DNA from 3 places in the Bacillus sp. M5A3_1b genome. Region 3 is predicted to be linked to each of the others. Evidence: riboswitches for the same ligand, from Rfam matches in the RefSeq annotation. Region 3 holds a riboswitch; each other region holds the start of a gene.

Region 1 (2,274 bases), on a different contig from region 3:
ATTACAATGCCTCGTTGCTTTGCCACATCGACCATATTTAATCCGATTGAAACCGGCTTTCCAAACTCAAGTAATTGCAACGTTAAATGCATATTTCTCTCGAATTGCGAAGAATCCACTATATTTAACATATGATGAAATTCGTCTGTTAGTAGAAAATTTGTAACGACACCTTCATCACGCGAAACTGGATTCAAATCATAAACACCTGGTAAATCAATTAATGTCCCTTGCTTATCTTTTAATTTACCAACCTTCTTTTCTACTGTTACACCGCTCCAGTTTCCTACGTATTCATAAGAACCAGTAAGTGCATTAAATAATGATGTCTTCCCTGTATTCGGATTCCCTAGCAAAGCTACCTTATTCACGCTAATTCCACCTTTATCATTTTCGCGTCACAATGACGAATACTAATTAACTGTCCACGACACTCCAATGTACAAGGACCTTTGAACATCGCTTTCTGCTTCATGCGAAGTTCACTTCCTTCAGAAAGACCGAAAGCAGCCAATCTTCTCTTTAGTAAATGATCTAAAGACTGAACGCTTTTTACTAACACTTTCTCACCGATTTTAATATCTACTAAGCTCATAACCTTCCCCCTCAGAAGAGAATGATAATTATTTTCAAAAAAATTATAGCACACTCTATTTCTCTTGTACTATACCCTTTTGCTTCACATTTATTAATATTTCGCTACAATTCTATTTCAATCATTGTCATACTGTATTCGTTTGCCATTCTCATCCATTTCGCTTACAATAAACAATAGCAAATAAAGAATCTCGTTATCACTGGGGGAGCCATGCCGCTGAGAGGGAACACTTCGTTCCGACCCTTCGAACCTGTTAGTTAATGCTAACGCAGGGATTGTGCAAACGTCCGAAATACATACCTCTTTTTATTTACGTATTTCGTATCCTCCTATGATATCTATTCTTTTTTGTACAACTTGGATTTAGGGGGAGACAACATGCGTAACACCAATTTACAAGCGATGATCGAATCTGCAATTCTTGCAGCCTTCGCCCTGGTCATCGACATTTTACCACTTTCAATCAAAATATCAGCAACAGGTGGTTCCATCTCATTCGCTATGATTCCTATTTTTATTATCGCATATCGCTGGGGCTTCAAAATGGCTTTCTTAGGAGGCTTAATTTGGGGATTATTACAAATTGTCGTAGGCGATGCCATTATCGTCACACCAATTCAAGTACTAATTGAATACTTCGTTGCTTTCGCATTCATTGGATTTGCTGGTTTATTCTATCGACCAATTCAAAAAGCACTTTTAACATCCAATGTAAATAGCTTAGAACAATCCAATTTAAGTAGCCGTAAAGACAAACCTTCACAAAAACAAAACGAAGGAAAGAAAGTTATTGGTTACATTATTGTTGCCACATTTGTTGGTAGCTTTGCTCGCTACTTCTGTCACTTTATTGCCGGTATTATTTTCTGGGGACAATATGCACCGAAAGGCCAATCAGCAGTTCTATATTCTTTAATATTTAACGGTAGCACAATGATTGGTTCCTATATTCTATGTACCGTTTTACTTATCTTTTTATTTATCACTTCACCACGTTTATTCAAAAGCATCAATGCTTATCAACTGAATTCGAAGAAAAAGAGCGCTTCATGAGCGCTCTTTTTTTCATATCGTAATATCAATTAAAAATACAATAAATACACAAAAGAAAATAAATACCATTATACTTAGCCAATTGCTATGCACGGTTCATCGACTCCTTACATAACCTCATTTTCTAACCAGATTATATCGCTTAAAAATAAAGATTAGGTAAAGATAATATGAAAATAAATTAAAAAAGCGTAGATTACATTGTCTACGCTTTTTTCGGTAAATAGAAGTAAAATAATACACCATCTTTTGTATTTTCTGCCCCATATTCAGCTTCGTGTAATTCTAAAATATTTTTAGAAATAGCTAGACCAAGCCCAGTTCCACCTTGTGAACGCTGGCGAGCTGCATCCACGCGATAAAAACGATCCCAAATTTTATCTAATTGCTCTTCTTCAATGTGAGTGCCTTTATTTTCAATACACACTTTTATACGATCCTTCTCATCTATTGTAGAAATGATAATATCTTCTTTATTTGGTGTATAACGTATGGCATTCGTAATGAAGTTCACGATCACTTGTTCAATCCGTCCTTGATTTGCGACTACTTCAAATGGACCTATATTTTTATGAACACGAAGTTCTTTTTTCTCTATTTCTACAGAAAGGTGTTCACATATA
Region 2 (2,274 bases), on a different contig from region 3:
ATGCTACATATGTTTTTATTAAATTCTTTAATAAAAATTATATAATGCTTCACTAATGGATTCCTTTTTTCTCTTATCAATATTCATATGTTACAATAGTACCAGTTGTATCAGTAGTACCATTAAAACCACTAAAACAATTTGAACAACTACCACAGCCACCACAACCTCCGCAGCCCCCACAACCAAAACAACCAAAGCAACCAATACAACGGAATCCACCACAACGAAATCCACCACAGCGACCTGCACAACCTCCACAACGACCACCACAACCTCCACAGCGACGAACAGCATCTTCAATATAGTAATATGGATATTGGTTTTGTTGGTCCCAATACACGATATTTCCAGGCTGGTAATCATTAAGGCTTAACGCTTGTAGTTCTTGTTGAAACTGATTCATTTTCATGACCTCCGTTTATAAACTTCAACCTTTTCAATACTTTCCTATATTTCTGTTCGTTAAATCTAAGTAGAAATAGCGCTATCAACTAAGTTCAATACGTACACCTACAAAGTATGACCTATCACTAGATAATGTACCTTGTTCATATACCTATTTTTAGGTTATTTTTCCCATAGGCTCATTTTTATAAATTGAAAAAAGACGCACTTAGATCGATGCGTCTTTTTGCGATACTTCTTTTGTGAAATCATATACATAAGTATTATTCATACCTGTGAATAACAATACCTCTACTCATTATCCAATTACATCTTTTATTTCTGTATTGACTGGCCACTTTTCTAAAGTATAGGCCATTTCCCAAAATGAATATTCATATTGACTGCTAATAATAAAGTGCTGTTTCATTCGATTTCGATCTGCCTCTGTCACTTTTTCAGCTATTGTATCTAACCGTGTAATTTGTTCTTCAACTAATGTTCTGAACCAATCAGATCCATAAGCAGAAATCCATTCGTTATAAATTGGCTCTTCTGGCTGACACTCTTTTAAACGTTCACCAATTTCATAATACAACCAATAGCAAGGTAAAATTGCTGCAATGATATCGCCTAAATGTCCTTCATACGCAGCACGATACATATGTGAAGTATAAGCGTATGCAGTTGGAGCAGGGATAAAATTATTTTTCTCTTCTTGTGTTATCCCTAGTTTCTTCGCAAAGTTCTCATGTAAAGATAATTCCGCCTCGTATGTATTTTGAGCATGATGTGCCATACGAGCTGTCGTTTCTAATTCTAGAGCCTTTGCAGCTCCTAAAGTTTGTACTCTAGCGAAGTGACTCAAATAATATGAATCCTGAAGTACGTAATAGCGAAAACTAGCTAAATCTAACGTTCCTTCACCAAGTTGTTTTACAAAAGGATGATGAAAACTAGCTTCCCAAATTGAATCTACTTCTTGACGTAATGATTGTGAAAATGTCATTTAAATCCCTCCAATAAAGTATAAAATTTAAGTATTTACCCACAGTTATTAAATCTGTAAAATAAAAAAACTTTCTTTACAAACGTAAAGAAAGTGAAATTGACAGTATTTATTCATAAAATAGTAATGTCTTCCCACTTCCCTACGCTAGTATTAACCAGATCAGGTACTAAGAGTCTCAAATTCTCATTTGATCTCAGCCTATAATAGGCCCCCCTAGTGGATAAATATTTAATTTTCGTATTGCATTCATCATAACATACTTCATGTTACTGTCAAAAGTATTCATGATAGCGCTTCTTAAAACCCTTCTTCTTTTCTTACTTTTAATGAAGTTTCAATAATCATATCTAATAGTTTACTATAATGAATACCAGCTGCATCTGCACTTTTCGGTAGTAAGCTTGCTTGTGTCATCCCTGGTAATGTATTAACCTCCATTACATATGGAATTCCGTCCTTTACCATCATATCCACCCTTGCATAAACGCTGCATTTCAATGCTTTATAACAAGCCAGTGACGCTTTGTTTACACGTTTCTTCAATTCAGCTGGAAGTTCGATAACTTCTTCAATTGTACTAACATCATCATATTTTGCATTGTAATCAAAGAACTCAGCTGCATGTCGGATTGAAATAATAGGTAACTGTTTTCCATCAAAAATTGAACATGTAATCTCATCACCTTTTATATACTTCTCTATTACTACTTCAGAATCCCATTCAAACACAGTTTCCAGCATTGAAATTAATTCATCTTTATCATATACAATCTTTACCCCAACACTTGATCCACCAGAGTTTGGTTTTACCACTAACGGAAATCCTAACTTATCTAATTCATCAAGATTTAGATCCGCCATTTTTGTAAGTTCAA
Region 3 (2,274 bases):
TTTTACTAAAGGCTGTGAACCATTAGATACGAATGCTTTTTGTACGTAACCTGTTTTGCCATTATGTAAAATTTTATACCACTCGCCTTGTTCTTCTTGAATGGTAACGAATTTCCCATTTGGTAATACATCTAAAATTGAAGATTCTAAATTAGGTTCAGAACGAACGTTTAATGCATTGGCATTAACGATGTACTGATTATTAGATTGAAGTTTGTTTTTTAGTAGAATAGCATCTTTTTGTACGTAACCTACTTTATTATTAACAGATACTTTATACCAGCCATTAGTTGTTTCAAGTATGTTCACTTTCGTATTAAAGCGAATTGTATCAATTGAAGAGCTATTTGCGTTATCTTTTGTATGTAAGGCTACTTGATCGACTTTGACATATCCAGTTTTCACATTAGATAATTGTTCAGCGTTGGCTGTTTGTACATTTGTTTCTCCCATAGAAGGAAGTAAAGAGGCAATTGCGACAGTAGTTGCTGTTAAAGCAGTAGCTTTCATATTCATATAATAGAGACCTCCTCTAGTTGTATAGTTGTAATTTTATTATAGTATAAAGATATAATATAGTGGGTGTATTCACATAAATGTAATATGAAATCAATATAAAAATAAATTTTTCGAGGATAATAATTCCTTTTTATCCAATTAATTAGGATAATAATTTCTAACATAGAATATAAGTATTATATAGTTTTGTTATTTCGTTGACAATTGGGAAAATTAAAACAGTTGATGATGTCTTATTACGATGTTATACTGACAGTGTTAATTTCATAGTTTGCTAGGAGAGCTGGTGTTGCCAGCTGAGAGTAGGCCGTAAGCCTTTGATCCTTTTCATTACCTGATCTAGATTATGCTAGCGTAGGGAAGCAATTCGGACACTAATAATGAGTCCCCGTTTCTTTGCGTATAGAAACGGGGCTTTTTTGTTTGAAAATTTCATATTGAAACCACTAGGGGTGCTTGTTGTGCTGAGAGAGGAATAATCCTTAACCCTTACAGACCTGATCTAGGTAATACTAGCGAAGGGAAGTGGAACAACGAATAAATTATAATTTTATTTGCTGTAACCACTTCTTATTTAGAAGTGGTTTTTTATTTAGATATATAAATTGAAAGGGGATAGCGAAATGAAATTTTGCGATAGATTATTAGAAACTGTACAACCAGTTTGGGAGATGAGTCATAATCATCCGTTTGTAGTAGGTATGGGAGATGGCACATTAGAAAAAGATAAGTTTCAGTATTATATTATTCAAGATTATTTATATTTGTTAGATTATGCAAAGCTATATGCGATTGGTGTTGTAAAAGCAACGAATCCACAAGTAATGGGGAAATTTGCTGAACAAATTGATGGCATATTAAATGGAGAAATGACGATCCATAAACAATATGCAAAAAGACTTGGTATTTCTATAGAGGAGATAGAATCTGCAAAACCATCTGCTAAAAATTTAGCCTATACAAATTACATGATGTCTGTATCTCAAAATGGCACACTTGCGGAATTAATAGCAGCACTTCTTCCATGTATGTGGAGTTACTGGGAAATTGGAAAGCGTTTAAACGATATTCCTGGAGCAAGAGATCATGAGTTCTTTGGTGAGTGGATTCAAGGATATAGTTCAGAAGAATACGGTAGCCTTTGTATTTGGTTAATAGATTTATTAAATGAAATGGCAGTTGGAAAGTCTGACAAAGAGCTAGATCGATTAGAGGAGATATTCCTATATTCCAGTCGATTTGAATATTTATTCTGGGATATGTCCTATCGTAAGGAGATGTGGGGATTTGAGGAGCAAGAACATACTACAGTTTCATAATGTTTCTTTTCATTATGATGAGAAACCAATCATCAATGAATTAAATGCTTCTATACAAGATAAAGAGTTTGTAAGTATTATTGGACCGAGTGGATGCGGCAAAAGTACTCTATTTCGCCTTATTACAGGTTTAGAAGAAGCAAGTACGGGACAGATAGAGCTGACAGAAATAAAGAGCCATCCTGTAGGGTATATGCCCCAAAAAGATATGCTCCTGCCATGGAGAACGATTATTGAGAATGCTGCCCTACCGCTAGAGTGCCAAGGTGTACAGAAGAAAGAAGCACAAATAAAGGCAAAGGAACTGTTACATAAATTTGGCTTACAAGGGTATGAGACAAAATATCCGAAAGATTTATCTGGTGGTATGAGACAACGCGTATCTTTTATTCGAACTTTATTAACAGGCGGGGAGATATTGTTGTTAGATGAACCG

Evidence for each region. A riboswitch is a leader RNA that binds a small molecule or an ion and turns the genes downstream of it on or off. The one in region 3 is predicted to bind thiamine pyrophosphate.
Region 1: another riboswitch for thiamine pyrophosphate. It lies ahead of ACLBWW_RS05700 (energy-coupled thiamine transporter ThiT); the one in region 3 lies ahead of tenA (thiaminase II).
Region 2: another riboswitch for thiamine pyrophosphate. It lies ahead of tenA (thiaminase II); the one in region 3 lies ahead of tenA (thiaminase II).

Annotation. Positions count from the first base shown of each region.
Region 1 is NZ_JBKEZY010000001.1:1,066,220-1,068,493, forward strand. Features, by position in the region: gene feoB (ferrous iron transport protein B) at 1-371, opposite strand, end outside; gene ACLBWW_RS05695 (FeoA family protein) at 368-595, opposite strand; TPP riboswitch at 790-891, shown strand; gene ACLBWW_RS05700 (energy-coupled thiamine transporter ThiT) at 977-1,651, shown strand; gene ACLBWW_RS05705 (sensor histidine kinase) at 1,857-2,274, opposite strand, start outside.
Region 2 is NZ_JBKEZY010000006.1:294,333-296,606, forward strand. Features, by position in the region: gene ACLBWW_RS18900 (heterocycloanthracin/sonorensin family bacteriocin) at 77-406, opposite strand; gene tenA (thiaminase II) at 707-1,396, opposite strand; TPP riboswitch at 1,519-1,624, opposite strand; gene ddlB (D-alanine--D-alanine ligase) at 1,697-2,274, opposite strand, start outside.
Region 3 is NZ_JBKEZY010000007.1:289,813-292,086, reverse strand. Features, by position in the region: gene ACLBWW_RS21220 (SH3 domain-containing protein) at 1-516, opposite strand, end outside; TPP riboswitch at 786-897, shown strand; TPP riboswitch at 958-1,060, shown strand; gene tenA (thiaminase II) at 1,143-1,838, shown strand; gene ACLBWW_RS21210 (ABC transporter ATP-binding protein) at 1,807-2,274, shown strand, end outside.